DNA from 2 places in the Nocardia sp. NPDC052566 genome. Region 1 is predicted to be linked to the other one. Evidence: riboswitches for the same ligand, from Rfam matches in the RefSeq annotation. Region 1 holds a riboswitch; the other holds the start of a gene.
The links. A riboswitch is a leader RNA that binds a small molecule or an ion and turns the genes downstream of it on or off. The one in region 1 is predicted to bind thiamine pyrophosphate.
Positions count from the first base shown of each region.

Region 2: another riboswitch for thiamine pyrophosphate. It lies ahead of thiC (phosphomethylpyrimidine synthase ThiC); the one in region 1 lies ahead of ACIG5A_RS31065 (purine-cytosine permease family protein).

Region 1 covers NZ_JBIUAF010000006.1:287,028-291,235, forward strand. Annotated here, with positions in the region: gene ACIG5A_RS31055 (TetR/AcrR family transcriptional regulator) at 1-85, opposite strand, end outside; gene ACIG5A_RS31060 (enoyl-CoA hydratase/isomerase family protein) at 170-964, shown strand; gene ACIG5A_RS31065 (purine-cytosine permease family protein) at 966-2,333, opposite strand; TPP riboswitch at 2,329-2,443, opposite strand; gene ACIG5A_RS31070 (response regulator transcription factor) at 2,479-3,576, opposite strand; gene ACIG5A_RS31075 (FAD-binding oxidoreductase) at 3,666-4,208, shown strand, end outside.
Region 2 covers NZ_JBIUAF010000004.1:35,543-39,750, reverse strand. Annotated here, with positions in the region: gene thiC (phosphomethylpyrimidine synthase ThiC) at 1-1,599, opposite strand, end outside; TPP riboswitch at 1,593-1,700, opposite strand; gene ACIG5A_RS19850 (esterase/lipase family protein) at 1,881-2,795, shown strand; gene ACIG5A_RS19845 (lipase family protein) at 2,918-4,208, opposite strand, start outside.

The sequences.
Region 1 (4,208 bases):
CGCTGAGCCCGGTGCCGTGCACGCCCCGCCGTTGCACGAGCCGGATCGCGGTATCGATCAGCCGCTCGCGTGGTCCGGGTGTCATCCGACTTTCTCCTTGAATAGAACGATCAGTCTATGCTACACAGGGGGGAGTAGACCGAACGATCTATCCCACGGAGGTACGGCGATGACCACCAGCACGCATCCGGTGACGATCCAGCGACAGGCCGGTGGCTGGGCCACCCTGCGCATCGACAACCCGCCGATCAACCTGCTCGACCAGCACGTCTACCGCGGCTTGGCGGACGCGCTCGGAGAACTCGAGGCCGACCCGGAAACGCGCGTCGTCGTCCTCGAATCGGCGGATCCCGACTTCTTCGCGGCGCACTTCGACGTCGACCTGCCGCCCGAGGTCCTGCCCGAGGTGTCCGCGACTTACCCGCGGATCATCCAGCTGCTGCAGTCACCCCGGCTGGTGAGCATCGCGAAGATCCGTGGTCGTGCCCGCGGCGGCGGGCATGAGCTCACCCTGCTGTGCGATATGCGATTCGCCGCCAGGAACGCCACGGTCCTCGGGCAGCCGGAGATCACGGTCGGTCTGATCCCAGGCGGTGGCGCGCTGCAATTGCTTCCCGGTTTGATCGGACGCGGCCGCGCCCTCGAATTGATCCTGAGCGGGCGCAATACCGACGGCGCCACCGCCGAACTGTTCGGCGTGGTGAACCGCGCGCTACCGGATGACGAGCTCGACGACTATGTCGACGGCCTGGCCGCGCGGATCGCGAGCCACTCCGGCGCCGCGCTGGTCGCGGCCAAGGCGGCCGTCAACCGGCGCAATCTGCCCGACCCGGCCGACTTCGCCACGGACAGTGTGGATTTCGTCACCCTGCTCACTTCCGCGGAGGCGCGCGCGATGATCGACGCCGGCCTCGCGGCGGGCTTGCAGACGCGGGGCCCCCTCGAATACCACCTCGGCGATTGAGTTAAGCCGATTTACGCAGCGTGGCAACACGTCCGACGAGCCATGCCACCACAGCGGCGGCGAGGAAGGACAGCAGGGAGGCCGACATCCACGCCTGCTTCGTGAAGTGCAGCCGCTCTTGGACATTCACCCAGAACTCGGTCCACACGCCCGCGTCGCCCGGATTGATGAGCTGGTAGACCGAGAGCCCGGCCAGCCAAGCGAAGACCATGCCCCAGCGCGGCGGCGCGTCCTCGGCGGTATTCCAATCGCCCTTGGCGCGCAGGAAGAAATCGGCGACGAGCACGCCGAGCAGCGGTACGAACACCGAGCCGATCAGGCCGAGGAAGCCGAAGTAGTTCTCCATATTCAACAGCAGCGCGAGCACCGTGATCAGCGTGCCGAGGCCGATCGACAGGATGCGCCGGTCGACCCGTGGCACCAGATTCTGGATCGATACGGCGGTCGAGTAGACGTTGGCGAACGACTGGTCGGCCTCGCGGAACACCAGGATGAAGAAGAACAGCGCGCCGAGGGTCACCTGGAGGAACGGTCCGTAGGTACCGCTGCCGGTCGCCAGCGCCAGCGCGAACAGGCCGAGCACGTAGGCGATGATCTGGGTGACCGCGTACGCGCCGCTCGCCGCGCCGAATGCCGTTGCGCTGCTGCGGGAATGGCGGGTGTAGTCGGCCGCGACCGGCACCCAGGAGATGGATACGGCCAGTGCCGCGTCGGTGGCGATCCAGAACAGATTCCAGTCGACGCCGAACGGCCCGTCGCCCTCGGGGCCGGGATTGGTGGTCAGGTCGGGGATGCCCGCACGGAAGAACTGGATATAGAACCAGATCAGCGCGATCACCACGCCGACCGTGACGAACCGGCGCAGCATCCGGACCGAGCCGAGCGGCCAGATGGTCAGCACCGTGGTGAGCACACCGGCGATCACCACGTACAGCCAGCGCGGCCCACCGCCGAACAGCTCCTCGGCCGCACTGCCGATGACGATCAATTCGAAAGTGCCCCAGCCGATCAGCTGCGCGATATTGAGCACGGTCGGCAGGTAGCTCAGCTTCGCGCCGAACAGCCCGCGCAGCAGCACCATCGCCGGCTTGCCGGTCTTCGCGCCAGGCACCGCCGCCAAGCCGAGCATGAGTCCGCCGACGATGGTTCCGATGATCATCGCGAGGATGCCCGCGGCGATCGAGATCTGCGCGGCGCCTTCGGTATTCGGGGCGAGCACGGTGTAGGCGCCGGAGAATGCGAACAGGCTGACACCGAGGTTCGCCCAGAATGCGCTCTGATCCCAGAAGGAAAGGACCTTCGGTGCGGGTTCGTCGAGGGTGAGCGGCGCCTCGTGCCGCTCGGCGTCTGCCACGGATGATGCGGACATGGTCTGGCTCGCTCCCTACGCCGGCATTACCCGGACAGGTTCATGCGGTCGGCGAAGCGTTGGGTCCGCCCTCTCAGCCAGGCCATGCCCGAGCTCCCGCGAGTGGGGTTCATTCGGGCGAATAGTACACAGGCGTGGCGCGCGGTCAGCGCAGGAACCAGCCGGTGCCGCCGACCGGCACCTCGTCCTGGATGCGCGGCATGTGCTGGTCGAAGAACAATTTCGCGGTCAGCTCGGCGCGGCTGCGCACCCCGACCTTGCCGAACAGCCGCTTGATGTGGTCGTCCACCGTATGCGTGGAAAGGGCGAGCATGCGGGCGATCTCGGTGCGCGAATGGCCGCGCGCGAGCAGGCCGACCACCTCGCGTTCGCGCGCGGTCAGCCGGTAGCTGTCGGCGACGAGCGCGGCGATCTCGACCGGTCGCGTCGCCTCGATGATGATCGAGATCTGCTCGGCGGGCCCGGCCAGCCGCTCGGCGTGCATGGTCACCCAGCGGCCCGCCCTGGTGCGGATCCGGCTGCGGGCCGGGCCCGGCCGCGACCACGCCTGGTTGGCCAGGTTCAGCACGCAGTACGGCAGGCCGCGGCGCTGGTCGACGTCGTCGTCCACCCGATCCAGCCAGTGCGCGGCGGCGGTCGTCGTGCTGATCCGGTCGAAGTCGGGGTCGAGCAGCAGCAGGCCGGGTCCCTCGACATGTTCGTCGGCGGCGATCTCGGTGAGCACCATCTCCCGGCGGATCGCGTCCGCGACGCCCGCCGTCGCGCCGCTGATCAGCGCCGCGTCGGCATCGGAGAAGTCGGGCGCGTCCGCGCTGCGGAACAGTATGAGCGCGCCCCACACATGGGCGTTGGTGCTGAACAGCACCCGCATCTCGCGGGTGAAGCCGGTCGGCACCAGAATTTCCTGGTAGTGCGCGCTGCGCGCGGGATCTCCGCCGGTGGCGGTGCTCAGCGTGACCGCGCGCTCGGCGCCGCGGGCCAGCGTCGGCAGCGCGAGCGCGTCCTCGCCGCCCGCCTCGATCGCCATGAACCTCGGCATGTAGTCCAGCGCGAGGCCTTCGCGGTGGAAGCCGCCGGTGGGCAGGACGGACGCCGGATCGATGGTCAGCACGCACCATGCGTCGAACGGCACGGCCGCGCGCACCGTCTCGGCGACCGCCCGCTGCAGCGCGACCGCGCCGGAGGTGGTCCGGCAGGCATGTGCGACGCGGGCGGTCAACGCGTCCAGCGATCTCCCCGGCATGCTCCCCAGTATCGCGCGCCGGACCACGCGGCGAATCCCCCCGGAATCGGGGATCGCCGCGGCTCGCCCGCCGGATCAGGCTGAATCGCATGACGAGCGATACCGCCGGGCTCACCGGCTTCAGCGGAACCATGATCCGCCCGGAGGATCCGGAATACCATGCGGCGCGGCGGCTGTGGAACGGCGCGATCGACCGGTATCCGGCCTTCATCGCGCGCTGCCTGACCGCCGAGGACGTCGCGCTGGCCGTGCGCTTCGGGGTGCGCCACGATCTGACCATCGCGGTGCGCGGCGGCGGGCACAGCTTCCCCGGGCTTTCGATGTGCGAGGGCGGACTGGTCATCGATCTGAGCGGGATGCGCTCGATCGAGATCGATGCCGAAGCCCGCCGCGCCGAGGTCGGGGCCGGCGTGCTGTGGCGGGAACTCGACGCGGCGGCGGAGGCGTACGGCCTCGCGGTGCCCGGCGGCGAGGTCTCCCATACCGGCGTCGCCGGGCTGACACTCGGCGGTGGCGTCGGCTGGCTGTCCCGCCGCTACGGCCTCACCTGTGACAATCTGGTCGCCGCGCAACTGGTCACGGCCGACGGCGAGATACTCGAGGTCACCGAGGACGGCGCGCCCGAGCTGCTG
Region 2 (4,208 bases), on a different contig from region 1:
GTGGTCGGCGAACTCCGCCGACTTGGCCGCCATACCGGCCTCCAGCGCCTCCACGTCGGTGAGCCCCTGCCGCTCGGCGTATTCGCGCACATCGGCCGAAATGCGCATCGAGCAGAACTTCGGCCCGCACATCGAGCAGAAGTGCGCGGTCTTGGCCGGCTCGGCGGGCAGGGTTTCGTCGTGGTACTCGCGCGCGGTGTCCGGGTCGAGCGACAGCGCGAACTGGTCGAGCCAGCGGAATTCGAAGCGCGCCTTGGACAATTCGTTGTCCCGGTCCTGCGCGTGCGGATGCCCCTTGGCCAGGTCCGCCGCGTGCGCGGCGATCTTGTAGGTGATCACGCCGACCTTGACGTCGTCCCGGTTGGGCAGGCCGAGGTGCTCCTTCGGCGTGACGTAGCAGAGCATCGCGGTGCCCGCCTGGGCGATGATCGCGGCGCCGATGGCCGAGGTGATGTGGTCGTAGGCGGGCGCGATATCGGTGGCGAGCGGGCCGAGGGTGTAGAACGGCGCCTCCTCGCACAGCTCCTCCTCGAGCCGCACGTTCTCCACGATCTTGTGCATCGGCACGTGGCCGGGGCCCTCGATCATCACCTGCACGCCATGGGATTTCGCGATCTTCGTCAGCTCGCCGAGGGTGCGCAGCTCGGCGAACTGGGCTGCGTCGTTGGCGTCGGCGATGGAGCCGGGGCGCAGGCCGTCACCGAGGGAGAAGGTCACGTCGTACTTCGCCAGGATCTCGCAGAGTTCGGCGAAGTTGGTGTAGAGGAACGATTCCTGGTGATGTGCCAAACACCATGCGGCCATGATGGATCCGCCGCGCGAGACGATCCCGGTGACGCGCTTGGCGGTCAGCGGCACGTAGCGCAGCAGTACGCCCGCGTGCACGGTCATGTAGTCCACGCCCTGCTCGCACTGCTCGATCACGGTGTCGCGGTAGATCTCCCAGGTCAGCTTCGTCGGATCGCCGTTGACCTTCTCCAGCGCCTGGTAGATCGGCACGGTGCCGACCGGAACGGGGGAGTTGCGCAGGATCCACTCGCGGGTCTCGTGAATGTTCTTGCCGGTGGACAGGTCCATGATGGTGTCGGCGCCCCAGCGGGTGGCCCACACCATCTTCTCCACCTCCTCGGCGATCGAGGAGGACACGGCCGAGTTGCCGATATTCGCGTTGATCTTCACCAGGAACTTCTTGCCGATGATCGTCGGCTCCAGTTCCGGATGCTTGTGGTTGGCCGGGATCACCGCGCGGCCGGCGGCGACCTCGTCGCGCACCAACTCCGCCGAAACCCCTTCGCGCACAGCGATGAAGCGCATCTCGGGGGTGATGATGCCCTGGCGCGCCCAGGCCAGCTGGGTGCGTGGGCCGTCCACGTCGGGCTTGGTCCATCCGTCGCGCAGCTTCGGCAGGCCGCCCTCCAGATCGATGGTCGCCGCATCGTCGGTGTACGGGCCCGAGGTGTCGTAGACATCGAAGTGCTCGCCGTTGGTCAGGTTGATCCGGCGCACCGGAATCCGCAGGCCGTCGACCTCGTGATAGTGCTTGACGCTGCCTTCGATGGGACCCGTGGTGACGGTGTCGACAGGCGTGGCTGTAGCCATGGTCTTTCCTCCCTACGCCGGCATTACCCGGTCAGGTTCATACGGTCGACGGCCCTAGCCGTCCTCTCAGCCCGCTGGTGCGAGCCCCCGTTGGCGTTCTGAATTTTTTCTCGGCCGACCATACCTGCCCGCGCGGTACCCCCGCCCGGTGATGACGGTAAATCGCACAATCGACCAGTTTGTCCTGGTGTGCGGCGCCGATGTGCTGTAGAAATTGACAAATGTAACTCCAGTCACATCTATCACAGGAGTGTGCGATGAGTTGCTCGCGAGCTGGGCGAATGGCATTGACGAGCGTCGTGCTGGCCGCCGCGCTGCTGACCACGGCGGCCGTCGGATCGGCGACGCCGTCGGGCCTGGTCGATGCACCGGTGGCGCCGACGCAGCTCATCGCCGCCGCGAAGAAGCAGGACGCGAACCTGCCTGTCTTCGGCGCCAACGACTGGACCTGCAAACCCTCCGCCGCGCACCCGCATCCGGTGGTGCTTGTCCACGGCACGTTCGCACCGCCCGCCGCGGTGTTCGCCGACCTGGCCCCGCTGCTGAAGCTGGACGGCTACTGCCTGTTCGCGCTGCACTATGGGCTGGCGCCGATCCTCGGCGAAGTGCTGCCGGGCGTACAGAAGATCGATCAGGTCGCCGAGGAGCTGTCCACCTACGTCGACGGCGTGCTCGCGGCCACCGGCGCGAAGCAGGTCGATATCGTCGGGCATTCGCTGGGCGGCATGATGCCGCGCCAGTACCTGCGTTTCAACGGCGGCGCCGCGAAAGTGCGCACGCTGGTAGGTATTTCACCCACCAACTACGGCACCGAACTGTTCGGTATCAACCGGCTGGCCCAGCTGCTCAGCCCGGTCCGTGACGGCGTCACCGCGCTGTGTCCGGCGTGCACCGATCAGCTCGACACCTCCGAATTCATCGAGCACCTCAACGCGGGCGGCGATACCGAGCCCGGCGTGGCGTATACGGTGATCGCCTCCCTGCTGGATCAGGTCGCCCAGCCCGCGGTGAAGTCGTCTTTCCTGCGCGACGCCAATCCGAAGGTCGACAACATCCTGCTCCAGGACGTCTGCCCGATCGCCATCGACATGCATCAGACCACCTCGCTGAACCCGCTGGTGATCCGGTTGGTGCGCAACGCGCTCGACCCCGATCACGCGACCGGGGTCGACTGCACCAACCTGATCAACCCGTGACGGTCTTGCCGTCGTAGGCGTCGCGCATGGCCGATCCACCTCCTCCCGGCTGTCGCGGTTCGCACGCGACGGCCCCCGACTGGTCCGGTTCCAGTCGAGGGCCGCGCGGGCGGGTGGTTCGGTCAGCGTTCTCGGGGGCCGATCGGGAAGCCGAGGGCGCCGAAGGTGGCGTTGAGGTTGATTTCGATCTGGGAGAGCAGGGCGTTGAAGTCGGCGAGCATCGAGACGACGTCGTCGGTGCGGCAGCCGATCTGGTCGGGGGCGTTCGGGGCGAGGCGGGACTTCAGCCAGTTGAAGGTCTGGGCCATGCCGAGGGAGGGCAGGGTCAGGTGCTCGCTGAGGTGGTCGCGGGTGTACTGCACCGACGCGCCGCCGGCGCACCAGCGCTGGGACAGCCGATCATTGGTCCACACCGGGACCGCTTCGTCGAAGACGCCCTGGTACAGGAAGATCGGCGCGGTCGGGATGTTGCTGCCGAGCACGGTCGCGTCGAAGACCTCCTTGATCTCCGGCAGTGCGAGGAAGTCGGCGATCGGAAGGGTCAGCAGCCGTTGATAATCCACGAACATCTGGGTCAATGCGTTGCGCGGCAGGCACTGTGCGTTGGTGCGGTCCATCAGCGCCTGCCCCTCGGGGGTCAGGTGCGCGTAGGTCGCATCGTGGAACTTGGGGTACGCCTTGGACAGTGAGGCGATGCCGATGCCGATCAGGCTGGCGAACATCGACCCGTTGACGTGCAGCAGCGACACCACATCCGAGGTCGGCGCACCGAGCGCGATCCCCTTGACGTTCAGTTCCGGCGCATAGCTCGGCTGCATTTCCGCCGCCCAGCCCGAACCCATGCCGCCGCCGGAATAGCCCCACATCGCGACGGGTGTCTCGGCCCCGGCCAACCCGAGTGGCTGGAATCGCTCCGCCGCGCGGATACCGTCGAGCGTCATGTAGCCGGGCTCCTTGGCCACGGCCAGATGTCCTTGCAGGCCTTCGTAATCCGGGATCGAGACGGCCCAGCCCTGGCTGATCAGCGCCGCGAGGGCGATGAGTTCGCTCTGCGAGTGGATGCCCTCGACGCCGGGCAGTCCGGCGCCCTGTTGCAGCACGAACGACGGCGCGCAGTCCGGGCTCGCGCTGTCGTAGTAGAACTGCAGCGACACCAGCGGCCGCGAGCGGTTCGGATCCGCGCCCGCGGGCAGGATCACGGTGCTCACCGCGACCGACGGCTGATCGAAGAGATCGGTGGTGCGGTACATCAGCTGCCAGGACCGCACATTCAGCGGCAGCACGGTCAGCACCGCGAGGCGCACCTCGCGTGAGCGAAGGACGGTGCCGGGTTCCTGGGCTTCGAAACCCGCGGGCGGTTGATAGAACGAATCCTGCGACGGCGGTACCACCGCAGCGGCCGGCGCGGCGTTC